DNA from 4 places in the Paenisporosarcina sp. P4_B8 genome. Region 2 is predicted to be linked to each of the others. Evidence: riboswitches for the same ligand, from Rfam matches in the RefSeq annotation. Region 2 holds a riboswitch; each other region holds the start of a gene.

Region 1 (7,690 bases), on a different contig from region 2:
TCGACATCTGCCGAAGAAGCACGTGAAAATAACTTCCTGAACTTTGCAGACGGTATCAGTGTAAATGCTGATCACTTAATCTATGATGCGAAACAAGTTGCACTTTCGCTATATGAAAACAACTACAAAGCACCTCTTCGTGAAAAAGTACCAGTAACCGGCGAGTCAGGATATGCAACGCTGTTACTTGGAGCTGAAGGAATGTTCCTTTCAGGTTTCATCAGCGAGCATGATTTAAAAATTGCGAAGAAATTAGCCTACGTGCTAGCAGGAGGAAAAGTGCCCTACGGTACTTTGGTCGATGAACAATATTTGCTCGATTTAGAACGTGAAGCATTTTTAAGTTTAGTAGCTGAACCAAAATCTCAAGCGAGAATGCAGCACATGTTAGTGAAAGGAAAGCCACTTCGTAACTAATCTTACGAAGCGGCAATGAGGAGGAGAACTTATGCGCGAAGCAGTTATTGTAGCAGGTGCCAGAACACCTGTAGGGAAAGCGAAAAAAGGCTCCCTTGCAACAGTGAGACCAGATGACTTTGGTGCATTGGTTGTAAAAGAAACGTTAAAAAGAGCGGGCGGTTATGATGGTCCGATTGACGATTTGATTTTAGGCTGTGCAATGCCTGAAGCGGAACAGGGGATGAACGTTGCCCGTAATATAGGTGCACTGGCAGGACTTTCAGATACAACACCAGCGATTACTATCAACCGCTTCTGTTCTTCTGGTCTGCAATCAATCGCTTATGCAGCAGAACGAATTATGCTTGGTCACTCTGAAGCAATCATTGCAGGTGGTGTTGAATCGATGAGTATGGTTCCGATGATGGGAAATACAATTCGTCCTAACGCAACACTTGCAGAAACAGCACCTCAATACTATATGGGGATGGGACATACTGCTGAACAAGTGGCAATGAAGTTTGGCATTACCCGCGAAGACCAGGATGCTTTTGCTGTACGCTCACATGAGCTTGCAGCTAAAGCCATCGCGGCAGGTAAATACAAAACAGAAATTGTACCAGTAGAAGTTCTGAAAAGATATATTGATGAAAATAACAAACCACAAGAAAAGAAAATCATGTTCGAAATGGATGAAGGCGTTCGTGTTGGGACGAACATGGAGACTCTGGCAAAACTTCGTCCGGCATTCAACGCTCGTGGCACTGTAACAGCAGGAAATGCATCTCAAACGTCTGACGGTGCAGGTGCTGTGCTTGTCATGGATCGTGAAGTAGCTGAAGCGCAAGGACTAAAACCACTAGCTAAATTCCGTTCATTTGCGGTTGGCGGGGTTCCACCAGAAGTAATGGGAATTGGACCGATTGTAGCAATTCCAAAAGCGTTGAAGCTAGCGGGTCTTTCAATCGAAGACATTGATTTATGGGAATTGAACGAAGCATTCGCATCGCAAGCGATTCAAGTAATTCGTCATTTAGGAATCGACATCAATAAAGTGAATGTCAATGGTGGTGCCATAGCGCTTGGACATCCACTTGGTGCTACAGGTTCGATTTTAACGTTGAAAATGATTCATGAATTAAAACGTCAAGGCAAGCAATTTGGTGTTGTCACGATGTGTATCGGCGGAGGCATGGGTGCAGCTGGCGTATTTGAGATTCTTTAATAGAATTGTTGAAAAAATAGGAGGAAAACAAAATGACGAAGACGATTGCAAATGCAATTAAAGGCGGAAGCTTTTTAGTGGAAGATGTAGCACTTGATCGCATTTTTACACCGGAAGACTTTACAGATGAACATAAAATGATCGCTAAAACAACAGATGATTATGTTACACATGAAGTGGTGCCAGTCATTGAAAACTTGGAACATCATGAGTTTGAGCATTCTGTAAGACTATTAAAATCAGCTGGTGACTTAGGTTTACTAGGTGCAGACGTGCCTGAAGAATACGGCGGTCTGGCATTGGATAAAGTTTCATCTGCACTGATTGCAGAGAAAATGTCGCGTGCAGGTGGATTCTCCATTACTCACGGTGCACACGTTGGAATTGGATCATTACCAATTGTACTTTTTGGGAATGAAGAGCAAAAACAAAAATATTTGCCTAAACTCGCTACTGGCGAACTAATTGCCGCTTACGCATTAACAGAGCCAGGCTCAGGGTCGGATGCTCTAGGTGCTAAAACTTCTGCCAAGTTAAATGCAGAAGGTACGCACTATGTATTAAATGGAGAGAAACAATGGATTACAAACGCTGGTTTTGCGGATGTATTTGTTGTGTATGCAAAAATTGACGGAGAACAATTCTCTGCTTTCATCGTAGAACGTGAATTCTCAGGCGTTTCAGTAGGCGCGGAAGAGAAGAAAATGGGGATTAAATCTTCTTCGACACGTACTTTGATTTTACAGGATGCACAAGTGCCGGTTGAAAACTTACTTGGGGAAGTTGGTCGTGGCCACGTTATTGCATTCAATATCTTGAATATTGGTCGTTACAAATTGGGAGTGGGTACAGTTGGTGCATCCAAACGTGCTTTTGAATTGGCTGTTGCCTATTCCAACCAACGTCAACAATTTAAAACACCGATTTCTTCTTTCAACTTAACAAAAGAAAAACTTTCAACAATGGCATCCAAATTATATGCTTCGGAAAGTTTGATTTATCGCACAGTCGGTTACTTTGAAGACCGCATGAGTCAATTGAGTCCTGAAGAGCAAAAAGATGGCAAAGCTATCGCTGCTTCTATTGCGGAATATGCTATTGAATGTTCAATCAACAAAGTGTTCGGCACAGAAGTATTGGATTATATTGCGGATGAAGCTGTTCAGTTGCATGGCGGTTACGGCTTCATGCAAGAGTATGAAGTAGAGCGCATCTATCGTGACTCCCGCATTAACCGTATTTTCGAAGGCACAAATGAAATCAATCGTTTGCTGGTACCTGGTACGTTCTTGCGTAAAGCTATGAAAGGTGAACTTCCACTTCTTCAAAAAGCACAAGCGCTTCAATCAGAATTGTTAATGATGATGCCAGAAGAAATTGAAGATGCACCATTAGCTCAAGAAAAAGTATTGGTGCAAAATGCTAAAAAAATCGGCTTGCTAGCTGCAGGTTTAGCGGCTCAACGTTACGGTACAAAACTTGAAACTGAACAAGAAGTATTGGCAAACATTGCAGACATCGTGAGCAATCTATTCGCAATGGAATCAGCTGTTCTGCGTACAGAGAAAGCAATCCAGCGTGACGGTGTTGATAAAGCGAACCAAAAACTTCTATACACTCAAATCTTCTGTCAGGAAGCTTTTGAATGTATCGAAAAAGATGCAAAAGAAACATTGATTGCTGCAGTTGAAGGCGATAACTTACGCATGATGCTTTCTGCATTGCGTAAATTGACTCGCTCTACTCCTTATAATGTAATTGCCAAAAAACGTGAAGCTTCGGTTAAATTGATTGAAGCTGAGAAATACGTAGTTTAATAAAATCTCGATATTTGACCCTATTATTGAACAAGGCGAAGTGCTTCTGCCACTTCGCCTTGTTTGTATTTTAAGAAAACTATTAATACTAAAAATCACCGATAGGTTCTTCGATGAACCTAAGGAAAACTTCCTTCATTACTGGATATAAACAAGTGATAATATTTTGATTGACGCAAAGAAAAACGTAGTATAAAAAATCCGAACGCTTCTGATGAGGTGTTCGGATTTATTTTTTGATAGACTGGTTAAAATGATGATAAGGAGGTTTAATGATGGCTATTACGTATTATGGATATCCGAAATGTAGTACTTGCAAAAAGGCTAAAGCATGGTTGGATTCCGAAGGTCTTTCGTATCATGATGTACATATTGTGGAAACTCCCCCTTCAAAGGAAGAGTTGAAAAAGATCGTAGAGACAAGTGGGTTGCCGCTTAAGAAGTTTTATAACACGAGTGGAATGAAATACAGGGAGCTTGGTTTAAAAGATAAACTGCCGACGATGTCAGATGAAGAACAATATGAATTGCTTGCTTCAGACGGGATGCTCATTAAGAGACCCCTTGTGACGGACGGCTTGAAAGCCACAGTAGGTTTTAAGGAGTCGGATTTTACTGTGAATTGGAAAAGCTGATTTTCTGTTCTTGTTTTTAAGGAAAGATTATGTCAAACTGAAGTTGAATATATTACATATTTGGAGGGGTATTAATGAGCACACCAAAAGAATTACGCTACTCTGAGGAACACGAATGGGTTAAAGTTGAAGATGGAAAAGCACGCATCGGCATCACTAACTTCGCTCAATCTGAGCTTGGTGATATTGTATTCGTAGAGCTTCCACAAGTAGGCGACGAAATCAAAACGAACGAACCATTTGGCAGTGTTGAATCTGTTAAAACAGTTTCTGAGCTATACGCACCAATCAGTGGTAAAGTAGTTGAAGTGAACAGCGGATTGGAAGACAGTCCTGAATTCGTGAATGAATCTCCATACGAGAATGCATGGATGATCGTTGTCGAACCTACAGATTTGTCTGAAGTGGACTCATTAATGACTGCTGAGCAATACGAAGAAATGACACAAGAGTAAAATCGTTAGTTGAACGCCGACATTTGTTCGGCGTTTTTTGCATATGTCGATTATAACAGCGAGTTTAAAACAGGATATTGAAAAGAGTGGCATTGGTTTGTGATCGGGAAGAGTTGCAACCTGATGGACTCCGTTTCAAGAAAACTTTTTAAACAATCTTTTATGTCAGTACAGCCAGGAGTGATCCCATGCCAATTGATAAAGTCATAATTGTAGAAGGTCGATCAGATAAACAGCGGATTCTGCGTCTTATTGCAGAGCCAGTTGAAATTATCTGCACGAACGGAACAGTCAGCCCCACGCGATTGGAAGAAATATTAGCCCCCTACGATCAGTTGGAGATTTATGTATTTGTCGATGCTGATAAGTCCGGAGAGAAATTACGTGCGCTCATTAAACGTGAATTTCCCGAAGCACTTCATTTATATACTGATCCAGCCTACCGAGAAGTTGCGACTACACCAATGAAAGTTCTAGCGACTGTGTTGCTCGGAGCGAATATCGATGTTAAAGCGGAATTTATTGCCTAAAGGATGAATACAATGAAAGAATGGACGCGTGCGGAGTGGGAAAATCATTCTCAAAACGCAAAGAGGGCAGCTTATTATTTATATACGCCCATGTGTGGAACTTGCCAAGTTGCCTCAAAAATGATGGACGTTGTGGAAGAACTTTTGCCGGATTTGCAAATAGGGAGAGCAAACTTGAACTATGTAGAAAGTTTAGCGGTCGATTATCAAATCCAAAGCGTCCCTTGTTTACTCATTGCGGAAAATGGTCAATTAGTTGAAAAAATTTATGCTTTTCAATCAGTTCCCTATCTCTATAATCGTTTGCAAAAAAATAATTGACGTTCGCATTTGAACGTGTTACATTATCATTCGTAACTAAAAACTTAATATCGTAAACTCTTATAAAGAGAGGCTGAGGGAAGTGCCCTATGAAGCCCGGCAACCGTCACAATTTGTGAAATGGTGCCAAATCACTCAAAGCGAATTCGCTTTGACAGATGAGAGAACGGTCTAACGTATATAATTGTGCATTAGTCCCTTCTGCTTGTCTGCGGAAGGGATTTTTATTTTTTTAGGATATTTCAATAAAATGATGTTGATATTAAATGAAATGAAAGAGTTTATTTGCGCGCGTTAAGCTTGAGAGCAGGTAAGTGGTTTAAAACTTGTTGACTCATGCGAAACTTGCAGCCAGCGCAAATGCACGATAAAGAAAACAAATAAAATGCGTTATAAATTCAGAGGTGAAGTGAATATGATTCAATTAAAAAACTTATCAAAACGGTTTGAAACCGCTAATGGACAACTCATAGCGGTAGATGACGTGAATGTGACGATTGATCAAGGAGAGATTTTTGGCATAATCGGTTACAGTGGAGCCGGAAAAAGTACGTTGATCCGATTATTAAATGGCTTGGAAAAACCTACTTCAGGTAGTGTCACTGTAAATGGACACGAAATCTCGTCCAGTTCAGGACAAGATCTTCGTAGTGCAAGACAAAAAGTAAGCATGATTTTTCAACATTTCAACTTACTATGGTCGCGGACAGTCGAGGAAAATATTTCATTCCCATTAGAAATTGCAGGGATTAGCAAAACGCAACGTTCAGAACGAGTAAAAGAATTAATCGAACTAGTTGGATTGACAGGCAGGGAGAAAGCATACCCTTCCCAATTATCCGGTGGTCAAAAGCAACGGGTAGGAATTGCACGTGCCCTTGCCAATAATCCTGAAGTGCTGCTATGTGATGAAGCGACATCAGCACTTGACCCTGAAACAACAGATGCCATATTGGAACTACTGGTAGATATCAACAAACGGTTGGGTTTGACAATTGTCCTGATTACACATGAAATGCATGTCATCCGTAAAATTTGTCATCGGGTTGCGGTCATGGAAGCTGGAAAAGTGGTTGAAATGGGAAGTGTACTTCAAATATTCCAAACTCCTGAACAACCCATTACGAAACGCTTTGTTGCCCAGGTAAATGGTCCGGAGTCAGCCAGCCAGACGATTGCTCATTTGGTAGAGCAATATCCCTCAGGCAAGCTTGTGAAACTAGTTTTTGTCGGAGATAGAACGGAGCAACCGATTCTATCAAGATTAATTAAGCAATATCAAGTGGAAGTTAACATCGTTCAAGGGAATATCGCACAAACTCAAAATGGTGCATATGGAACGTTATATTTACAAATCGACGGTGATTCAAATGCCATCGACCAAGCGATTGATTATTTACATGGACAAGATGTTCATACGGAGGTGATTTCACATGATTGAAAACCTTCTACCGAATGTGGATTGGGAAAAAATGTGGGAAGCCACACTTGAAACGTTATATATGACTTCAATGGCTACCGTTTTAACTTTCATAATCGGACTTGCACTTGGAATTTTGTTGTTTCTAACTAGCCCTCGTCAATTATGGGCAAATAAAATAGTGTACTGGTTAACAGGGGCGTTCGTTAATATTTTCAGATCCATTCCGTTTATCATCTTAATTATTTTGTTGATACCGTTTACTAAATTCCTACTCGGTACGATTCGTGGGGCAAATGCTGCATTACCGGCACTAATCATAGGAGCAGCACCATTTTATGCGCGCATGGTCCTGATTGCATTACGTGAAATAGATAAAGGTGTAATTGAAGCTGCTCGCTCAATGGGTGCTAAAACTTCCACAATCATTTGGAAAGTGCTTCTTCCGGAGTCCATGCCTGCATTAATCTCAGGACTGACCGTTACAGCAATTGCCCTTGTAGGTTATACCGCGATGGCAGGAATTATTGGAGCGGGCGGTCTTGGAACACTCGCATTTTTAGAAGGCTTCCAACGCAGTAGAGTAGATGTAACGATTGTTTCCACAATTATCATTTTACTAATTGTCTTTATCATCCAATGGGTGGGAGATTCGATTACAACAAAAACAGACAAACGTTAAGGTGCTTTCGGGTGAAAGCTCGATCACATAAACAAAAAAAGGGAGAGATAATGATGAAGAAATTTGTAGCAGGAATTTTATTATCGGCAAGTGCAATCACTCTAGCGGCATGTGGCGGAGGAGCTGACTCATCATCAGGTGGAGACAGTAAAGAACTTGTAGTGGGAGCATCTAACGTACCCCATGCAGAAATTTTGGAACAAGCA
Region 2 (6,515 bases):
GTGGAGTGCACAGCAATTTCGTCAATCCATGTATCAGAAATATTTAATTCTCGAAGTGAAGTAGGCAAGCCCAGCTTATGATAAAACGGCAGTAATCGCTCCACTTCGCTTTCTTTTTGTTCTAGGAGCAGTTGAACCAAAATGCCGTAAGCTACTTTATTTCCATGAAGCGCTTCGTGAGACTCTGGTGCAATGGTCATTCCGTTATGAATGGAGTGGGCACCTGCAATGCGACCAAATTTGTCACCAAATCCACCAACCATGCCGCCTAGCATAATAATGGATTCCACTACTTTTTTAAATGACTCTGACACTCGGGCTTCTTTCGCGTCAGCAATGGCTTCTTCTGCATGAGCAAACATTTCTTCAGCACACAGCCGAGCGGTATGATGAGCGACTTTCAGCGCAACCGGGGGATGGGTTAATCGCCGAATTTGTACGTCTGCCTCATACCACTTGGCTAGCGTGTCACCGATGCCTGCAATCAAAAGTGGAGCTGGGGCTTCCACTAAAATGCGCGGCTCGACGAGAAGAATGTCAACACTCATGGGATACACATCGTAATGTGTCATAACCCCTTCATCCGAATAAATAACGCTTAGTGGTGTCCACGGTGCGCAGTTTGAAGCAAGTGTTGGAATTAACACTGACTTCGTTCTACTAGCGCTAGCAGCCGCTTTCACCACGTCTAATACTTTTCCGCCGCCTACTCCAATAATGGCATCCACACCATCAGTTTGTGCCAACGTAGACACTCTATTAATCTCAGTGAGTGAACACTCGCCTTTATAGAAGGTATGTGATACCTGAATGCTTTTTAGATTTGGAAAGTAATAGCGCGCTGCATTCCATGATTTCACACCTGAAACAATAAGTACTCGCTGAATGCTTCTTAGCTGTAACTTCTCTTCTAATTCATTCAGTACACCACTTTTACAAACATATTCAGCTGGTGCGCCCCGAACTATGATGTCTTCCACAAAAACCCTTCTCTCTTAACGGTTTTTCATCCACTCTGGTTTGCCGAAACCTTCGAATTCCGCATCGATGATTTCCTCGAATTCTGGTGCTTCCACGACTTCAATTAAATCTTTCGCTAATTGTGAGTCTTTGTTAGCTGTCGTTACAGTAACTAAGTTGCGGTATCGGTCCGGCATGTTCTCAAGCAAAATCGCATCCAGCAGGTTCATTTCCGCCGCTAAAGCGAAGTTACCAGGTACAGCTGCTAAGTCCGCACTGTCCACTGCACGTGGAAGTTGGCCAGCTTCAATTGGTTGGAACACCAAGTTCATCGAATTTGATTTAATGTCCTTTTCAGACGCCTTCAATGGTTCTGCATTAGGGTCTAATTCAATTAATCCATGGTCTTGCAAGATTAATAATGTACGAGCTGCATTCACCGGGTCATTCGGAATGGCAATAGTTGCTCCATCCTTGATCTCTTCAACAGATTTGAACTTGTTGGAGTAAATGCCCATTGGTGCTGTCGGCACTGCAATCAAGCCTGTCAATTCCATATCATTTTCTTTTGAGAAGTTTTCCAAGTAAATCGAGTGTTGGAAAAGATTTGCGTCAATATCTCCATTGTCCAACGCTATATTCGGTTGAATATAGTCACTGAATTCAACGATTTTCACTTTGTATCCTTTATCTTCAAGAGCGGGTTTGATTGCCTTATTGAGCATGTCGCTATATGGACCTGCTGATCCGCCTAATGTCACTGATTTGTCGTTGTCAGCATTGCCTTTTGACTCATTGTCGCTTCCTCCACATGCAGCAAGTGCCGCTGTCATTAAGACTAGAATGAACATTAATAAAACTTTTTTCATCTCTGTTTCTCTCCCTTTTTATCGCTTATCTATTGCTTTTGACGTCCAGTCACCCAGCTGCTGAATGACTTGAACGAGAACAATTAAAATGACAACTGTCACCATCATGATTGTTTCATCGTAACGGTAATATCCGAAGCGAATGGCTAAGTCTCCAATACCGCCGCCTCCAACCACACCCGCCATTGCGGAGTATGCTACTAAACTAATGATTGTCATCGTAATGCCTTGCACGATGCTGGTTTTTGCTTCAGGCAATAATACATCCTTGATGATCATCCAAGGTGTCGCGCCAACTGCAATGGCTGCTTCAATCACTCCTTTATCAATTTCACGAAGAGACGTTTCCACAATTCTGGCGAAGAAAGGAATTGCAGCAACTGACAATGATACACTTGCAGCTGCTGGACCAATCGTTGAGTCTACCAGTAATTTGGTTAAAGGAATAAGAGCTACCAACAAAATGATAAATGGAATGGAACGCACCATATTGACGATAAAACCGAGTGTTCCTTTGACAAATCGATTTTCTAAAAATAAACCACGGTCTGTAACAAAAAGCACAATCCCCAATGGTAAGCCAATAATGATTGCGACTGTTAATGAAACCCCAATCATATACATCGATTGCCCGAATGCATTCAGGATATCTGGCCACATTTCAATTACATGCGTTATATCAATTCCCATTACGTACCACCTCCACTTGCGCCCCTCGTCCTTCCATATACGTGATGGCTCTTGTTATATTTTCTGGTTGTCCTTGAATTTCCATCAAAAACAAGCCGAGTGGTATTTCCTGAATGTATTCAATCGCGCCATGCAAGAAATTACCTCGTACATCAAAATTCTGAATCATATCCGAGATGACACCTTCTCCCGCCACATTGCCTTTAAATAGCACTTTCACAATACGTCCAGTGACTTGATCCAAAATGGATTGGGGTACTTCGAATGATACGACGCTACTGATGAACTCTTTCGTCAATTCTGCTTTTGGATTGGAGAAAATATCGTAAACCGTTCCCTCTTCAACCACCCGTCCATCTTGCATGACGGCCATGCGATCACATACTTCTTTTACCACATTCATTTCGTGTGTGATCAACACAATGGTGATGTTCAATTCGCGATTGATTTTTTTGAGCAAGCGCAGAATAGATAAGGTCGTATTCGGGTCAAGCGCTGAAGTCGCTTCGTCACACAGCAGGACGGAAGGATTGTTTGCCAGTGCACGAGCAATTCCGACACGCTGCTTCTGTCCACCGCTTAATTGGGCCGGATAAACATCTTTCTTATCTGTCAAACCAACCATTTCTAGCAACTCCAAAACGCGGGTCTCCATTTTTTCACTTGGTGTATTAGCTGCCTTTAATGCGAAGGCAATATTCTGAGCAACTGTTTTTTGACTGATCAAGTAAAAGTGTTGAAAGATCATGCCGATTTTCAAGCGGGCTTTACGTAATTTTTCTCCTTTTAATTTTGTGAGGTCCAGTCCATCCACTTCAATTTGTCCGCTTGTTGGTCGTTCCAGCAGATTGATGCACCGCAATAATGAGCTTTTGCCTGCACCTGAGTATCCGACAATGCCGAACACTTCACCTTCATTGATGGTGAGATTTACGCGATCAACACCTATAACCGTTCCTTTTTTCGTTATGTACTCTTTAGATAAATCATTAATTTTTATCATCACAAGCTCCTTTTTGCCAAATAAAAAATGCCCCTTTCATCATGAAAGAGGCACCGAAAAATGGATTTTGGGTTATCTTTCAGAATGAAATCATTCTGTAGGAATTGGCACCTTCCCAGCTCGTGCTGGGGGTTGCCGGACGTCATTGGGCCTATCCCTCGGTCTCTCTTGATAAATTTCCATATGTAGTTGTTTGGTTGTTTTGTTGCTGAAGTAAATCTTACGATGTTTTTATACACGTGTCAAACACTTTTTTAAAATTATTTTCATTTTTCAAACAAAGGTTCATATAGCGAAGGTCTGCGATCCTCGTATACCGGTATGCGAGTACGTACATCTTCAACTTCTGAAAAATCAACATCAATGATTGCGTACTCTTCATCATCAGCTCCAGTCCATAACACTTTCCCCCACGGTGCAATGATCATGGATTGGCCATTGAACTGATTGTTCGGATCGTTCCCAGTTCGGTTGACCGCGATGACAAAACATTGATTTTCGATTGCACGGGCTTGAAGCAAGATTCTCCAATGATCGATACGAGTTTCAGGCCATTGTGCTGGTAAGAAGAGCACTTTCGCTCCGGCTAATGCATGTGCCCTTAACCATTCAGGAAACCTTAGGTCATAACATATGACCCCTCCTGCTTGAATAGAACCTAATGAAAATACATTTAATTGATTTCCTGCTTTTAAGTATAGATGTTCATCCATGAGACGGAACAAATGCGCTTTATCATATTCTGACACCAGCTTACCCTCATTCGAATAGATGTACATTGTGTTGTAGAAGCTGTCTCCTTTTTTCGTAGAAACCGACCCTCCTACGATATGGACATGATATGTACGGGCCAGCTCGGAAAGAAATTCTTTTGTTCGTTGCCCTTCGACGTCTGCAAGATGTTCTAACTCCGTTAATGCATAGGCAGTATTCCACATTTCAGGTAATACAACGAGCTCTGCACCCTCACTTGCGACCTTTTTTATGTACTTTTGAACGTTGGAAAAATTTTTTTCAGGCTCGGCAAACGCTACGTCGAGCTGAATGCATGCGATTTTCATGGGTACACCCCCTGTAGACAAGATACACAAAAGATTATAAGATTTGGCTGATGATTGCAACTATTTCAGAAAATGAGGAAAAACCATGGAACTTTCTAAGAAACTTCAACAATTACCACCACAATTCTTTGCTTCACTTGTTCAAAAAGTAGGAGCTGCAGTGGCACAGGGTCGCGATGTGATCAATTTAGGTCAAGGAAATCCTGACCAACCAACACCTCCACACATCGTAAAAGCCTTACAAGAAGCTGCCGAAAATCCCCTTACACATAAATATTCGCCATTTCGTGGAATTGGCGAATTGAAGGAAGCTGCAGCAGATTTTTATAAAAGAGAATACAATGTTGAGATTGACCCAACTACAGAAGTTGCGGTTTTATTCGGAACGAAAATTGGACTTGTGGAGTTGCCAATTGCTGTACTGAATCCTGGAGATTTGATGTTACTGCCTGACCCAGGTTATCCGGATTATTTATCTGGAGTCGTCATGGCTGACGTTCAATATGAAACACTGCCACTAGTCGCCGAAAACAACTTTTTACCTGATTACAATATGCTTTCTCAAGACACGAAAGAACGCGCAAAACTCATGTATCTTAACTATCCAAATAATCCAACTGGAGCAACTGCAGACCTTGAATTCTTCAACCAAACCGTCGAGTTCGCAAAAGAAAATGGAATTGCTGTATCACACGATTTCGCCTATGGAGCCATTGGATTTGATGGCGTTAAACCGGTAAGTTTCCTACAAGCTGAAGGAGCTAAGGAAATAGGAATTGAGATGTATACGTTATCTAAAACCTACAACATGGCAGGATGGCGTGTCGGGTTTGCAGTTGGTAACAAAGAGATGATTGAAGCCCTGAACTTGATTCAAGACCATTTATTCGTCAGCCTTTTCCCTGCAATACAGCATGCTGCAGTCGCTGCTTTGAATGAAAATCAATTATGCGTTTCCTCATTGGTCGAGCGCTACGAAAACCGTCGCAATACCTTTATCAACGCATGTAAACGGATTGGTTGGGAAGTAGAAGCCCCTACAGGCTCATTCTTTGCTTGGTTACCCGTTCCAAAAGGATATACCAGCCAAGAATTTACAGACAAGCTTTTAAATGAAGCAGACGTAGCCGTAGCCCCAGGAAATGGCTTCGGTGAATTTGGAGAAGGCTATATTCGGGTTGGGTTATTAGTTGATGAGCCACGCTTGGAAGAAGCGGTAGATCGGATCGGTAAGCTGGCTATCTTTTGAGCAAGTGGTGACAATGAATGAGTATTTAATTACTATCGTAAACACCTTTCATTTGTTGATAGGTGTTTTCGTTGTTCTTTTGCAAAAGTAGACTTGCTGATCTAAACTTCATTTTTCATAAGACCTTATTATTTAGAAGCCTGCCTTTCACAGAAAAGAGCCATGTAGCGTACGCGGAATGGTACCCATTTAGTTCTTGAGTTTTTAAGAACGTGACGGTCTAGAAAGACTAATTATTTTTATTTCCGCTGCGCTCCTGTTCAAACCCTTAGAAAACAACATACAAAAAACCGATATCTCGGAATGTACCGGTTTTTCATTTGCCTAGCGACGTCCTACTCACAAGGGGCCCCCCCCAACTACCATCGGCGCTAGGCTGCGAAAAGAGATGCACTGCGCATTTCTTCGTCATCTGCGGGCTTCTCGTTTCTCACGTATGTTATACGTTCCGAGACTCGCCCCCTTGTTTCCTCGAACTACTTGCACCTCTCTTTTCTCGCACACCTTCGATTCCTGTTTAAAAAACAACACAAAAAAACCGACACCTCGGAAGGTATCGGTTTCTTATTTTGCCTAGCGACGTCCTACTCTCACAGGGGGAAACCCCCAACTACCATCGGCGCTAAAGAGCTTAACTTCCGTGTTCGGTATGGGAACGGGTGTGACCTCTTTGCCATTATCAC
Region 3 (7,690 bases), on a different contig from region 2:
GGTCGTGTTATATAGTTCATCGTCTTTATCTTGCGTATAAACATCATAATTTCTTGTCAGTTTTTTAATGGTTATTTCATGAGTACTCTTGACGTTTTCAGCAAGCTTCCCCATGTTGGCTAAAGCACTGGAAAGTTTCGATGCATGAATATGTAAATGCATCCAAGGAGATGTCAGAATAATTCCTGCACATTCAATTGATTTTTCCTGAAGCACTTGCATGAGTAAAGTTGCACCTAACCCGTGACCCATAATAAAAACGGGTAAGTTATATGTAAGCGAAGCGTCAATCAAGTGATTGATAAAAGTGCCATACGATTGAAAATCCTCGTCATGTGCTTGTTTATTGAGAGCCGATTCTCCGTGCCCCGGCAGATCCCCCATTACAACATGAAATCCTGAACTCCTGAATTCTTCTATTAACCAGGCGTACCTACGATGATGTTCATACGCGCTGTGTACGATGGCGATGACTGCTTTTGCCTGTCCATCAGCTTCCCATTTCCACATAATCATCGCTCCTTCTATTTCTTTATTCGACGAAGTCATCCTTTTTTAGTTCCTCTTTTTTTGTATAATGAAAGCATATGGCAAGAAGAAACGAGGTTTTAGAATGATTTACCCATTTAATGATAAAACACCCATGATTGACCCATCTGTTTATATTGCTGATTATGTCACAATAAGTGGTGATGTGACAATCGGTCCAGAGTCCACTATTTGGTTTAATACCATTATTCGTGGTGATGTCAATGCGACACGAATCGGCCGAAAAGTTAATATTCAAGATTTGTGTTGCCTTCATCAAAGCCCTGCCGCTCCATTAATTTTGGAAGATGAAGTCACCATCGGACACCAAGTAACTTTACATAGCTGTACCGTACGAAAAGGAGCATTAGTTGGCATGGGTTCCATTGTGCTGGATGGCGCAGAGATTGGTGAAGGTGCATTTATTGGTGCAGGCAGCTTGGTACCTCCCGGTAAAGTAATTCCCCCAGGTATGCTTGCATTGGGACGTCCGGCAAAAGTGGTTCGTGAATTGAACGCTGAAGACAAACTAGATATGGAACGTATTGTGAGAGAATATGCTGAAAAAGGACAGATTTATAAGGAAATGCAAAAACAAAAGTAAACGGATATTAAGGACCGGGTAATTGAGCCCGGTCCTTTTAATATGTTAAAGCATTCTTAGATTTATTCCCGTTCAAATTGATTTGTTCCCGTTCACTCTTCGATTCTTCCTGTACGAATGCACTTTGTTCCCTTTCAACTGGATTTATTGCGGTTCACAGCTGATTCAACCCTTCCTCCCACTAATTTCCAACAAAAAAGCCATTCCAGGTCATACCCCGGAATGGCTTCTCACTCTTAAACGCCTGCTTTTTCTTTCAAAGTAGCCGCTCTGTCTGTTTTCTCCCATGGTACATCCAAGTCTGTGCGACCGAAGTGTCCATAAGCAGCTGTTTGCTTGTAAATTGGACGACGTAGATCTAACATTTTGATGATTCCAGCTGGGCGAAGGTCGAATGAATCACGAACAATTTCAACAAGTTTCGATTCTTCTACTGTACCTGTACCAAAAGTATCGATTGCAATTGATACTGGTTGAGCAACACCGATTGCATATGCAAGTTGAACTTCGCAACGGTCAGCAAGTCCTGCTGCTACGATGTTTTTCGCTACATAGCGTGCAGCATATGCTGCTGAACGGTCAACTTTCGTAGCGTCCTTACCAGAGAATGCGCCGCCACCGTGACGAGCGTATCCACCGTAAGTATCAACGATAATTTTGCGACCAGTTAAACCAGCATCCCCTTGTGGTCCACCAATTACGAAGCGACCAGTTGGGTTAATGAAGTATTTTGTATTTTCGTCAATTAATTCTGCCGGAACGACAGGATTGATGACATGTTCTTTCAAGTTACGTTGAATTTGCTCAAGTGTTACTTCTGGGTGATGTTGAGTAGAAATAACGATTGTGTCAATACGCAACGGTTTATTGTTTTCATCATATTCTACAGTTACTTGTGTTTTGCCATCTGGACGTAAGTATGGAAGAATTTCTTCTTTACGAACTAATGCTAAACGACGAGCTAACTTATGAGCCATACTAATTGGAAGAGGCATTAATTCCGGTGTTTCATTACAAGCAAAACCGAACATTAAACCTTGGTCACCTGCACCGATTGCTTCGATGTCTGAATCTGTCATCGAACCTTCACGTGCTTCCAGTGCTCTGTCAACACCCATTGCGATATCAGCAGATTGCTCATCGATTGCAGTCAATACTGCAGAAGTCTCTGAGTCAAAACCATACTTTGCACGTGTGTAGCCGATTTCACGAACTGTTTCACGTACCACTTTTTGAATATCCACGTATGCAGATGTTGTGATTTCACCGGCAACAAGCACTAAACCTGTTGTTACAGTGGTTTCACACGCAACACGTGCATTTGGATCTTCAGTTAAAATAGCATCTAAAATTGCGTCTGAGATTTGATCACAAATCTTATCCGGATGCCCTTCTGTTACTGATTCTGATGTAAATAGACGACGAGTTGTCATTTAATATTCCTCCTATATCCTTCGAGATTGCTCTCGGAAAATTCAAACGGTACTCATTTCCCATGTCCAGCTTATTCAGTTGAATAAAACCTTCCGCCTTTTCGGGCTTCTGCACACGAGGATAAAGGGAGATGTCATAAAAAAAACCCTCTCTCACGTAAAATACATGAGGAAAGGTATTCATGTATAGGCACCTTTCACTCTTATCATCCAAGGAATTCACCTTGTTTCAGGTTCAGCACCTTTGCCAATTACTACTTGGTTCATAATTGCAGGTTGCCGGGTTTCATAGGGCCTGACCCCTCAACCAGCTCGGGATAAGAGTATCCGTTCAGTTTTACATCATAATAAACTAATGAAGCCTTGTCAAATATTTTTTTCGTTCTATATAAATGTTCGAAAATCAGATATAATTAATTAGGCTATTAGTGTAGATTATTAAGCGTAATGTGTTATACTAATTTTCGAATCAAGGTTAACCCGATATAAGGGTAATATACGATAAAGGAAGGTACATATACATGAATTCAGTGAACACGATGAACGAGCTGAACGACTTGTTAAATGGCCAAAACGTGCATGTGCAACTTTCAGTCCCACAACTTGTGGAGAAAGCAACATTACGTGGAGAAGCTGTCTTAACACCAACTGGAGCTGTAAAAGTAGTGACAGGAAAATATACAGGACGTTCTCCTAAAGACAAATATGTTGTTGTGGAAGATAGCTCGAAAGACAAGATTGATTGGGGCTCAGTAAACCAACCAATATCATCTGAAATTTTCAACTCTTTATATAAAAAAGTTGTGAACTATTTAAAAACAAAAGAAGAGTTATTTGTCTTTAATGGCTTTGCCGGTGCGGATAAAGAATCTCGCCTTTCATTGCAAGTAATCAATGAATATGCTTGGCATAACCTTTTTGCACACCAATTATTCATTCGTCCGACTAAAGATGAGTTGGCATCGCATGAAGCACAATTCACAATCGTTTATGCTCCGACTTTCAAAGCAGATCCTGCAATCGATGGTACAGGTTCCGAAACGTTTATCATTGTGTCAATGGAAAAACGCATCATTTTAATCGGTGGTACTGAGTATGCCGGTGAAATGAAAAAATCAATTTTCTCCATTATGAACTACTTGCTTCCTGAGCAAGGCATACTACCGATGCACTGTTCTGCAAACGTTGGTGAAAAAGGCGATGTTGCTTTGTTCTTCGGATTGTCCGGAACAGGAAAAACAACATTATCTGCTGATGCAGATCGTAAATTAATCGGCGATGATGAGCATGGCTGGTCAGATAACGGCGTATTCAATATTGAAGGCGGCTGTTACGCAAAAGCAATTAACTTAACACGTGAAAATGAACCACAAATTTTCGATGCAATCCGTTTTGGTTCTGTATTGGAAAACGTGGTATTGGATCCTGAAACGCGTATACCCGACTACGAAAATGTTTCGTTAACTGAAAATACGCGTGCTGCTTACCCATTACAAGCAATCGACAATATTGTTGATCCTTCTGTAGCGGGTCATCCAAAAACCATCATTTTCTTAACTGCAGATGCGTTTGGGGTATTACCTCCAATCAGTAAGTTGACGAAAGAACAAGCGATGTATCACTTCTTAAGCGGATTTACATCGAAGCTTGCTGGTACAGAGCGTGGAATTACATCTCCACAAGCAACATTCTCAACTTGTTTCGGTTCTCCATTCCTTCCCCTTCCTGCAACTGTATATGCAGAAATGTTAGGGAACAAAATCGATGAGCATGATGCACAAGTCTTCCTTGTAAATACTGGCTGGACTGGTGGCGAATATGGCGTTGGTAGCCGTATGAAACTTTCTTATACACGTGCGATGGTTCGTGCTGCATTGGAAGGCAAATTAGATAATGTTGAAATGGATAAAGGTTCAGCATTCGGTTTAGCTATTCCTAAAGAAGTACCTGGCGTACCGTCTGACGTATTAAACCCACGCGATGCATGGGCGGATCCAGCAGCATACGATAACAAAGCTCAAGAACTGGCTAATCGATTCCGTGAAAACTTCATTAAATTCGGATCAGTGTCTGAAGAGATTATTTCTAAAGGCGGTCCGATTATCTAGAATAAAAAAATGGCTTGCACTTCATGTGCAGGCCATTTTTTTACTTCGTATATTCAAAAACTGTCTCTTCGGGAAAGTAAGATTCTATCTCTTTAGCATCCTCTTTCGTTATCTGGTAGAAAAACAATTCAGATCCGTGATATTTAACAGTACAAATATGTGCACCATTTCTCTTGAATACTAATGTATACCAGGGAATCCTGGTATGTCCTTCATTTACCCCATACAGCAGCAAGTCTTTTAGCTTCTGATTTAGAGGCATTGTAAAAATGACCAATCCACTTCCATATCGAATGGTATGAGCGAAAGGTTTAATCTTAAGAATTGCTTCTTTTTCATCTTCACGACAATGCACTTCGACTTCTGTAAACACTGGAAGTACCTCATTCATTAACGGAAACCAATAGCTAATACTCTTCCTAAGCTTGTTGGTTTCACTGGTTAGTAATAAAGAGTCGTATATTATATGTAAATTTCCCATGCCTCACCCTCCTCTGCTTACATGAGGTGTTCTTTGAAGTATTCCGCGTTCTCGATTTCAGGGAATAGCGCTTCAAATTCTTCCGCTTCTTTCTCATTTACTCCATATAATACAATTTCTGAACCATATTGTGCTATCTCAAGCATTTGAATATCTTCTTTATAAAAGAATATAGTGAACCATTTTAAACCACCGTCTGCATCAATCGAATGATTACGTAAATAGTTACAGTTTTCTTCGTCCAATGTAATTGTAAACGATTTTACAAGTCCTTGATTCACAGAATGTGCAGAGAGTCTGGTCAATTCCTCAATATCATGCACTTCTTCCTGCCAACATAGAATTTCCACTGAAGCATATTCACTCGTATATGAATCCCAAAGCTTTTTCCAATATGACGTATCATTAGGGACAGAGGTTTTGTTAGCAGTACTGCTAGTCTTTAAATGAATTCGGATATGTTTCATATATTAATCCCCTTGTCGTTTCATCCAGTCCGTTAAATCTCTGACAGTTTGTCTATTGGTTTTCGAAGGGAAATAATGTGTGTAATCTTTAAAATACCAAGTCTCAAAATTTTTATTTCCATCGATGAGTGCTTTTTCGAGACGTAAGGCATGTTCAATTCCGACATTCCCATCTTTTCGTCCATGGATAATTAGAATTTTGGCATCAATAGCACTGACATGTTTGAGTGGTTGACGAAGTTCATATGCCTCAGGTGCATTCGTAGGATTACCACCAATCACCCGCTTCATCATTCTACGCATGTCTTCACGTTCCTCATAGGTGAGAACCATGTCTGACACACCTGACCAGGTGACAACCGATGTAATATCTGAACGCAGAACAGCCGTCCATAAAGCCATAATTCCTCCACGAGAAAATGCAAACAAATGAATACGGTTCACTGAAATAAACTGTCTTAATACTTCTACTCCATTGGTAGCGTCAAACCGATCTTCCCCAGCAAATTCATCTCTACCTTCGCCGCCTCTGTTCCCACGATAATAAGGGGCAAACACCACGAATCCTTGTGTGGCAAACTGAGCAATTCGAGCAGATCGAACCATACCAATGTTTTGAATACCTCCACGTAAATAGAGGATTCCCTCATACTTGCCTTCTTTGCGTGGCTCCGCGAGTAACCCTTTTACCCTGAATCCACATGACCAATAGACAATTTCCGTTAATTTAACTTGTGGATTTGGACTTGGATACGGAAGTCTGTGTACAATTGTTCCGTCTACTTTCATCTAACATCACCTGTTCCAACATTTTTCGCATTCCGTCATCTGTCATATGAAAACTAAGATTAGTTGATTTGAAAAACTCCTGTATCGTCATCCATACAGGTCCCTCAGTCTCAAATCGTTCACTATTGTTTTCAATTGAATCAACTGTTGCACGGAAAACCGCCTTACAAAAAGGCTTACGCTCATGCACCATATATTCTGCAAACCATATTAAATTTGAAAGTTGTGCGCCTGTTTCTTCAAATACTTCCCGTTTTGCTGCTTGTTCTAACGTCTCGCCTGATTCTACTTTTCCACCGGGAAATTCAATCCCTCTTTGTGGATGTTTTGTTAGCAACCACTGGTTCTGCCTGTTCGCTAGCACGAGTACATGTGTGGTAGGAATTAAAAAGGCATTTGGTTCAAATGATAACGTAACTTTTAACCCATGCTGATCTACAAAAGAAAACATGCCTGCTACACTCCTTTCAAATAGTGTAGCGAAGGCATGCACAGCATTCAACTATAATAAGGCAATGTTTCTATTTGTTGTTTTGCTTCTTCATTTCCGTACTCATGAATGACAGCGTATAACTTTTTCAATCGCAAATCGACACCATCATTTTCTGGGTCTAGATGGTAAGGGACATAAGGCGTTTGAGCTCTCCAAAAACCTTTCCATTCAAAGGATTCCTTTTGATCAAATAATTGATCTAGTACGGTTAAAACTTCGGGCTCGGCTTCAATCTCATATTCCCATGGCGAATCCTCAGGATGGAAATAGTATCGGTGATGAGCGACCGAAACATATACTTTTGACATTTTTTCAACCCCTTTTTTCTAGCATGGCATTATGGATATATTTCATGCATGCAAACGATAGGAGAATTGAAAAAAGCAAATTCCCATAAGGAATTTGCTGGAAATGCTTATTTGTTTGTATCGCCTAAAAAAGCATTTAACATCCATTGATGTTTTTCAATCGATTGATACACTGCATTCAATACATCTTCTGTCATATCGTCTTCATCTTTTGCAGCTTCGTCCATCCCTTTTTTCAATGATTTCATAATTTTACCGAAATCTTTTACAACTGTTTCAACCATTTGCATATCATTTTCTTTGCCTGTCGCTTCCGTAACATCTGATAGTTCTAAATGCTCCTTCAATGTGGCAACTGGTTTACCGCCTAAAGTAAGCAAACGTTCGGCAATTTCATCCATATGTAACGTTGCTTCATTGTAAAGTTCTTCAAACTTTGCATGTAATGTAAAGAATTGAGGTCCTTTTACATACCAATG
Region 4 (7,690 bases), on a different contig from region 2:
TCCAAAATTTCAATTTGGTGCGTCATGTCCAAATAAGTCGTAGGTTCATCAAGCAAGATGAGGTCGGTATCTTGAGCGAGTGTCATTGCAATCCAAGCACGTTGGCGTTGGCCACCGGATAATGTATCAACGGCGCGGTCACGAAGATCGCTAATTCGCGTTGCTTCCATTGCGGCTTCCACTTTTTCTGTATCTTCTTCAGTCCAGCGCTTCAACCATGACTGGTGGGGATAACGACCTTGCTTCACCAAATCATGAACCGTCAGACCTTCTGGTGAAACGGGTGATTGAGGCAGTATGCCCATTTTTTTTGCCACTTCTTTGGAAGACATGCGGTGAACATCTTTTCCTTCCAATAGGACAGAACCGGTTGTCGGTTTCAATAAACGTGCAATGGAACGAAGCAATGTTGACTTTCCGCAGCCGTTGCTGCCAACAAAAACGGATATTTCCCCACGGGGTATATGTAAATTCAAATTTTCAAATAGTAAATGATCAGTATATCCAATTGAAAGGGATTCAGCTTTAACAGCAGTATGCATCATTGTAACCTCCATCTAACTGATAGGTGTTCTCACTTAAAACATCATACCATAAAACAAAGAATTAATGAGAATGATTTTCATCATTTACTGGAAAAGTCTTTACAAAATTGTGAAGTTGTCGGTGCAGGATAAGTAATCATGACCTACTTATGATGTTTTCTGCGATTCCCATAAAATATATGCCGGAAGGTGCAAAATTAGGTGACGTTTATTGGGAAATTCAATGTCATGGGAAATTCCATAAAAAAACAAGCACAGTCTGTCAGGAGGACAGTCAATGCTTGTTTTTTTATGGCAATATTAAGCTTGTCTTTCAAACAGTTGAATCATTTCAATCATGACTTTGGTTGCTTTTTCCATGTTATCGACTGAAATGTATTCATACTTTCCATGATAGTTTTCGCCACCTGTAAAGATATTAGGTGTTGGCATCCCCATATATGATAATTGTGAACCGTCAGTACCTCCACGAATTGGGATGACTAATGGATTAATTGATAGATTCGTCATCGCTTCATGTGCAATGTCGACAATTTCTTTTACAGGCTCAATTTTTTCACCCATGTTGAAATATTGATCATGCAGTTCATACGAAATTGCATTTGATCCGTATTCTGCTTTGATTTTTGAAGCAGCTTCTTCAAATAATACTTTCTTCGCTTCGAATTTTTCACGGTCGAAGTCACGTATGATATAAGACAATTTGGCTTCTTCTACATGCCCGTTGAAATTCATCAAGTGGATGAATCCTTCATATCCTTCAGTCTTCTCAGGCACTTCATCTGCAGGCATATAAGATTGGAACTTCATGGCGATGGTCAGAGCGTTGACCATTTTGTTTTTAGCTGAACCTGGATGAACGCTTGTCCCACGTGTGATAACTTTAGCACCAGCTGCATTGAAACTTTCAAATTGAAGTTCTCCAAGAGGTCCGCCATCCATTGTATAAGCATACTTGGCATCAAATTTTTCAACATCAAATTTATGTGGCCCACGCCCAATTTCTTCATCTGGAGTAAAGGCAACACGAAGTTTGCCGTGTTTAATGTCTGGATTATTAATTAGAAACTCCATAGCTGTCATAATTTCAGCAATTCCTGCTTTGTTGTCGGCACCTAGTAAAGTCGTGCCATCAGTTGTTATTAAAGTGTGCCCGATATAATTATTAAGCTCCGGGAAATCGTCAGGAGACATAACGGTTTCTTCGTTTAATCGGATGTCGCCACCTTCATAGCAATCGATACGCTGAGGGTTTACATTTTTACCTGTATAATCAGTTGCTGTGTCGACGTGAGCTAAAAAGCCGATTGTTGGCAATTCACGTTCTGAATTTGCAGGCAAAGTGGCAAATAAATAACCATTGTCATCAAGTGAAATGTCTTCCATTCCGATTGAAGACAATTCTTTTTCTAGTTCGTGCAATAAGTCCCATTGACCTGGTGTGGATGGACAAGTGGTGCTTTCAGCATCTGATTGTGTATCAATTTTGGCATAACGTACAAGGCGTTCGATTAATGTTTCTTGCATGGTTTCATCTCCCTTAGAAAAGTTGGTTCGGAGTTGGGCAGATATTGACCGACATGATGCGGGCCAGTAGTCTTTACCCCTTACCTCAGTTTAGCACTTTCATTCGGTTCACGGAATAATGATTGTTCTGGCCGAATGAAATTTTAACGACTTTTTAGTAAATTCGGAATAAAAAATAGATTCCCCAATTAATTGGAGTGAGTCACTTTTTTCTTTTTGATAACCGAAGAAACTCGTGGTTCCATCCCGGATCTCAAACGGTGTATATTCTCGCGATGCTTCCATAATGCGAGTAAGAAGAGTGCGGTGGTTATGACAATTGGCATAGTACTTTCTGTAATCAAAAAGGCTAAAATGATATATGTAATATATAAGAACAGTACACCGATTAATAAGTAATCTGTCACCAATGAAACGACAATCAGCAAGATAAGTCCAACCAATCCGATTCTCCAATCCAGTACTAACATCACTCCAATAACAGATGCCGTTCCTTTACCACCATCAAAATGCATCTGAAATGGATAATTGTGACCTATTACGACAGATGCCCCCACAAGAAATAATAGGACCCATTGATACTCCAAGGAAAGATCAGTTGATTCGAATATAAGACGCAAAAGGACGATAGCAAGTATTCCTTTACCAATATCAATAAATGCGACGAGTGCCCCGTATTTCCAGCCTAATACAATAGTGGCATTGGATGCCCCCGCATTCTTTACTCCCTGTTCCTTTACATTCACCCCAGAAAGCCGTTGCGCCACATTTGAACCGTGGAGACAGCCAATTAAATAACCTGATAGTAAGGTGATTAGCACCCATAATGCAAGATTCATATTCCCAACCCCTTTTTTTCACTAACTCTTTAAACGTTTAAGTGTTGGCAGAAGTTTCAAAAAATTATATAAATAATTCTTGACTATTTATGGATATTAAACATATACTGATTCTCAAGATGGAAAACTGAATCAAATACTCTTATCCAGAGTGGCGGAGGGACTAGGCCCTGCGATGCCCGGCAACCGGCAAGTGATTAACTTGCAAAGGTGCTAATTCCTACAGATTTCTTTAGTGGAGATCTGAAAGATAAGAGGAGGAACACGCACTTGTGAGCCCCTCTTCTTAAGCGAAGACGGGGCTTTTTTCTGTTCATAAAACTCCTCTTTCGCCTCCACGCTTCCATCTAAAACACAATCCAGGAGGGAAAACAATGACAAATCTTCAACCGGAAACTCTACTTTTACACGGAGGTCAGCAGCCGGACCCAATCACGGGTTCCCGTGCAGTGCCAATCCACAAAACAACTTCTTTTGTTTTCAGAGATACGGAACATGCCCAAAACTTATTCGCCTTGCAGGAAACTGGTCACATTTATTCACGCATCGGCAACCCGACTGTGGACGTATTTGAACAGCGAATCGCGTTATTGGAAGGTGGCACAGCAGCGGTAGCCCTATCGAGCGGCATGGCTGCGATAGCCTTCTCCATTCTGAATGTAGCAGGAGCCGGTGATGAAATCGTCGCTGCTGGCAATTTGTATGGTGGGACCTACAATCTATTTGCTAATACACTTCCACGGTATGGAATCACGGTGAAGTTTGTTGATTCCACCGATCCTGAGAATTTCCGCGGGGCCATTACCGATAAAACGAAAGCCATTTTCGGGGAAATCATAGGAAACCCAAGCCTTCATGTATTGGACGTAGAAGCTGTAGCTGACATTGCACACGAGAACGGAATCCCGTTGATTATCGATAATACGTTTGCAACGCCATACGGAAGCAACCCTATTGAATTCGGTGCGGATGTAGTCGTTCATTCAGCTACGAAATGGATTGGGGGACACGGTACGTCAATTGGCGGTGTCGTTGTGGATGCAGGTAAGTTTGATTGGAACAGCGAGAAGTTTCCTGGCTTTACGGAACCGGATACGAGCTACCATGGCCTTCGTTACGGGATTGATGTCCCACAAGTGGCTTTCGCGATTAAACTGCGGGTCCAGCTACTGCGTGACTTCGGTCCATGCCTAAGCCCGGATAATGCATTCGCTTTTTTGCAAGGTCTTGAAACATTGCATCTCCGCGTACCGAAACATAATGAAAATGCAATTGAAGTCGCACAATACTTAGCAAATCATCCGGCAGTAGAATGGGTAAGTTTCAATGGTTTCGAATCTCATCCATCTCATCAATTGGCAAACAAGTACTTAAAGAATGGATACGGCTCGATTGTGAATTTTGGCATTAAAGGAGGTCGAGAAGCAGGACGAAAACTTATCGACCATGTCCAAATCTGGTCGCATGTGGCTAATGTAGGGGATGCAAAATCGCTCATTATCCATCCTGCTTCAACAACCCATCAACAGTTAAGCAGTGAAGAGTTGAAGCAATCGGGTGTAACAGAAGAGTTGATTCGTCTATCAGTAGGATTGGAATCTGTGAAAGACCTGGTAGCCGATTTGGGGAAAGCAATAGAACATGCCACCGTCGTAACGGTTTAATGTGGAGGTGAATTTAATGGCAACAGGAAGTGTGACAATCGGGAATTTTCAACTAGAGTCTGGGGAATGTCTTGAGCATGTTGAACTTTCATATGAAACTCTTGGTCCTCCAGAAGCACCAGTTGTTTTGGTTTGTCATGCGTTAACTGGCAATCAATATGCCATTGGATCAAAGGAAACACCAGGCTGGTGGAGCGGGTTAATTGGACCGGGAAAGAATATTGATACCGACTCTTTTCGAGTTATTACACTGAATGTCCTTGGAGGATGCTCGGGTACGACGGGGCCGTTGACCATCAATCCCTCTACAGGCAATCCATATCGATCATCCTTTCCGACAATTACAATTCGCGATATGGTGCATGCGGAAAAAAAGGCATTACTAGCTTTGGATATTAATCGGCTTCATGCGGTAGTTGGTGGGTCACTTGGTGGCATGCGTGTTCTGGAGTGGGGATTACTTTATCCAAAAGATATGGATATTCTTATTCCTTTAGCAGTTACCCCTTATCTAAGTGACACAGGTATTGCTTTTAACTACATTGGAATCCATGCAATTGAGACGGATGCGAATTATCTCAATGGAAACTATACCTGTTCCTCGGATATCAAGGGGTTTGAAACGGCTCGAATGGCGGGGCTGGTCACTTATCGTAGTGAACAATTACATAAGAACCGTTTTGCCAGAAAGACCAGAAGCAATGGATTGTTCGAAATCGAATCCTATATGAAATATCAAGGGGTAAAACTGGCTAACCGTTTTGATGCGAATAGCTACCTTACCTTGTTAAGAGCAATGAATACCCATGATATCGGAAGGGGTAGAGGCGGTATAGAAATTGCGGCAAAGCAATTTGAAGCAAAAGTGATTACCATAGCATTCACATATGATTTACTATATCCACCTGAGGACATTTGCTCTTTTGCGCATCTCGTTCCTGATCATCATTTCTGCATGGTCAACACACGATTCGGTCATGATGGCTTTCTGACTGAATTTGAGACATGGGGAGATATATTATCTGTTCACTTGGGGGTAAAGTCATGGCGACGATTCAAGCAGCAATCTTAGGTTTTGGCACAGTTGGTCAAGGTATTTACCAAATACTTAATGAGAAAAAGGATCAATTAAAAGAATCACTTGGATTAGATATAGACATCAAAGCAATTCTGATAAGAGATAAGACAAAAAGCCGCTTGGCAGCTCCAGGCGTATTGTTCACTGACAACTTTGATGAAATTGAAGCTATCCCAGAGCTTCAAATTGTTTTTGAAGCCATTGTGGGGGAAGATCCTGCTTACGATTATTTATGTAAGGCCATCCAAAAAGGTTGTCATGTCATTACGGCTAATAAAGTCATGTTCTCAAAGCGTGGCTTGGAATTACAAGAACTGGCAAATAGGCAAGGTGTCCATGTGGGATATGAAGCAACTACAGCTGGCGGTGTTCCCATAATTTCAACTTTGAAAAATATTCTTCTAGTAAATCAGGTTCAAAGAATTCAAGGGATATTAAATGGAACCTCGAATTACATCTTAACTCAAATGAGGGTACAAGAAAGCTGGTTTCAGGATGCTTTGGAGGAAGCAAAGCTACTGGGGTATGCAGAGGCAGATCCTTTCAATGACATTTCAGGTCAAGACGCATTTCGAAAGCTTATGATATTGAGTAATTTAGCATTCGGTAAACAACCAAAGTGGGATGATGTATCGATTGAAGGAATAGCAGATATCACTCTTGAACAAGTACTGGCGGCTGCAAGGGAAGGTTTGCGATTCAGACATGTGGCAGAAATTGTCGAAAAGGTAGATGGATCCTTACATGCAAGTGTTGGTCCAAGATTGGTAGGTCCAGAGCATCCTTTGTATGCAATTGAGGGAGTAAATAACGCAATTGCGCTTGAAACGGATTACATGGGAACTTTAACTTTAGTGGGCCCGGGAGCAGGTAAATTCCCGACTGCAAGTGCCATGGTGAAAGATTATGCAGAAATTATCGGCAAACAGACTCAAATTTTAGTCACCATATAAGAAAATCGAACCGCTACATTCTCTCCAAATGGAGAAATGAAGCGGTTTTTCTATTGGGGAAAATAACGCACTTATTATATAGAAGGAATACATTAAAAACACTTGATTTTAAGTATCTTGAATCCGAGGTTATTGGGATTACATGGAAAAAATAAAGATTCATTATACCCTTTAATTGTAAAAAAAAGGTTTATTGAAGGTAAAAAAGTTGTGATTTAAAATTATATCAAATTTAACGAATCGCATTATATCAACGTTTTGGTGATTAGGTAAAAATAAATATCGTGAAATGGGTTAATTTACATGGTGCAAGGGAACTATGAAAATAAGATGGGAATATTATCCAACTTTGACATTAGAGGTCAGGAAGTGGTAAATAATATATGACCTTTGAGGTATTCAATGAAGGATTATACCTAAATAAGTAAAAAAGAAACCATTTTGAAAAGAGGGATTAATGAATGTTAGAGGCAAAAAGGCGTGCGGCTGTATTCTTTATTTTGGCCTTTATTTTAGCGGCCGCCACTGGGTATATGGTCCTTCAGAAAGTTAAAGACTTAAATTCCGAATTAGGAGCAATGACAAAAATTTATGTGGCAAATGGAGAGATTCTTTCTCGAGAAGTAATTCAGGAAGACCAAGTAACCGTTATGGAAATTCCAAATAAGTTTGTAGTTAAAGATTCTCATATCACATCGTTCGAAGAACTGCAGTACCAAGTTTCCGTCCTGCCTCTCAAGGAAGGGGATATCATCACCAAAAGCATGATCAAACCAGCTACAACACTTCAAAATGAAAATAATCGGTTGGTCAGCTTAAATAGCTCAGAAAAAATTCAATTTGACCAAGTAATCGAAACTCTAGATCGAGTGGATATTGTTGTATCGACTGATAATAATGGCGACCGCAAAACGACCATGTTCATGAAAGATGTGGTAGTAAGATGGGCGTTAGGTAATAAAGATGGCATGAGAGGGATTTCAGTCGAAGTGACAGCTGAACAAGCACCTAAACTAATACATATGCAAAATTATGCTGATCATATTCGAATATTAAAAGCTAATGTTGGTCAAAATAGCCTGCC

The links. Region 2 has a riboswitch for S-adenosylmethionine ahead of AC1DSK_RS10595 (methionine ABC transporter ATP-binding protein). Riboswitches for the same ligand answer to the same signal wherever they lie in the genome.
Region 1: it holds a riboswitch for S-adenosylmethionine, as region 2 does, so the genes downstream of both, AC1DSK_RS05995 (methionine ABC transporter ATP-binding protein) here and AC1DSK_RS10595 (methionine ABC transporter ATP-binding protein) in region 2, are expected to answer to the same signal.
Region 3: it holds a riboswitch for S-adenosylmethionine, as region 2 does, so the genes downstream of both, metK (methionine adenosyltransferase) here and AC1DSK_RS10595 (methionine ABC transporter ATP-binding protein) in region 2, are expected to answer to the same signal.
Region 4: it holds a riboswitch for S-adenosylmethionine, as region 2 does, so the genes downstream of both, AC1DSK_RS00675 (O-acetylhomoserine aminocarboxypropyltransferase/cysteine synthase family protein) here and AC1DSK_RS10595 (methionine ABC transporter ATP-binding protein) in region 2, are expected to answer to the same signal.

Annotation. Positions count from the first base shown of each region.
Region 1 covers NZ_JBFUHX010000004.1:148,149-155,838, forward strand. Annotated here, with positions in the region: gene AC1DSK_RS05960 (3-hydroxyacyl-CoA dehydrogenase/enoyl-CoA hydratase family protein) at 1-417, shown strand, start outside; gene AC1DSK_RS05965 (acetyl-CoA C-acetyltransferase) at 449-1,624, shown strand; gene AC1DSK_RS05970 (acyl-CoA dehydrogenase family protein) at 1,657-3,441, shown strand; gene AC1DSK_RS05975 (arsenate reductase family protein) at 3,717-4,076, shown strand; gene gcvH (glycine cleavage system protein GcvH) at 4,151-4,531, shown strand; gene AC1DSK_RS05985 (toprim domain-containing protein) at 4,720-5,061, shown strand; gene AC1DSK_RS05990 (thioredoxin family protein) at 5,074-5,382, shown strand; SAM riboswitch class I at 5,440-5,547, shown strand; gene AC1DSK_RS05995 (methionine ABC transporter ATP-binding protein) at 5,798-6,823, shown strand; gene AC1DSK_RS06000 (methionine ABC transporter permease) at 6,816-7,484, shown strand; gene AC1DSK_RS06005 (MetQ/NlpA family ABC transporter substrate-binding protein) at 7,538-7,690, shown strand, end outside.
Region 2 covers NZ_JBFUHX010000010.1:148-6,662, reverse strand. Annotated here, with positions in the region: gene AC1DSK_RS10610 (iron-containing alcohol dehydrogenase family protein) at 1-980, opposite strand, end outside; gene AC1DSK_RS10605 (MetQ/NlpA family ABC transporter substrate-binding protein) at 996-1,829, opposite strand; gene AC1DSK_RS10600 (methionine ABC transporter permease) at 1,848-2,519, opposite strand; gene AC1DSK_RS10595 (methionine ABC transporter ATP-binding protein) at 2,509-3,522, opposite strand; SAM riboswitch class I at 3,592-3,700, opposite strand; gene AC1DSK_RS10590 (carbon-nitrogen family hydrolase) at 3,789-4,583, opposite strand; gene AC1DSK_RS10585 (aminotransferase class I/II-fold pyridoxal phosphate-dependent enzyme) at 4,669-5,832, shown strand; rRNA gene rrf (5S ribosomal RNA) at 6,404-6,515, opposite strand, start outside.
Region 3 covers NZ_JBFUHX010000013.1:10,425-18,114, reverse strand. Annotated here, with positions in the region: gene AC1DSK_RS12685 (alpha/beta hydrolase) at 1-510, opposite strand, end outside; gene AC1DSK_RS12680 (gamma carbonic anhydrase) at 614-1,132, shown strand; gene metK (methionine adenosyltransferase) at 1,369-2,565, opposite strand; SAM riboswitch class I at 2,766-2,889, opposite strand; gene pckA (phosphoenolpyruvate carboxykinase (ATP)) at 3,087-4,673, shown strand; gene AC1DSK_RS12665 (hypothetical protein) at 4,714-5,154, opposite strand; gene AC1DSK_RS12660 (hypothetical protein) at 5,172-5,621, opposite strand; gene AC1DSK_RS12655 (alpha/beta hydrolase family protein) at 5,625-6,410, opposite strand; gene AC1DSK_RS12650 (NUDIX domain-containing protein) at 6,349-6,861, opposite strand; gene AC1DSK_RS12645 (transposase) at 6,909-7,211, opposite strand; gene AC1DSK_RS12640 (Dps family protein) at 7,319-7,690, opposite strand, start outside.
Region 4 covers NZ_JBFUHX010000001.1:127,575-135,264, forward strand. Annotated here, with positions in the region: gene AC1DSK_RS00660 (ABC transporter ATP-binding protein) at 1-542, opposite strand, end outside; gene pepT (peptidase T) at 846-2,072, opposite strand; gene AC1DSK_RS00670 (glycerol-3-phosphate acyltransferase) at 2,261-2,911, opposite strand; SAM riboswitch class I at 3,051-3,168, shown strand; gene AC1DSK_RS00675 (O-acetylhomoserine aminocarboxypropyltransferase/cysteine synthase family protein) at 3,286-4,575, shown strand; gene metX (homoserine O-acetyltransferase MetX) at 4,592-5,647, shown strand; gene AC1DSK_RS00685 (homoserine dehydrogenase) at 5,620-6,606, shown strand; gene AC1DSK_RS00690 (CpaB family protein) at 7,068-7,690, shown strand, end outside.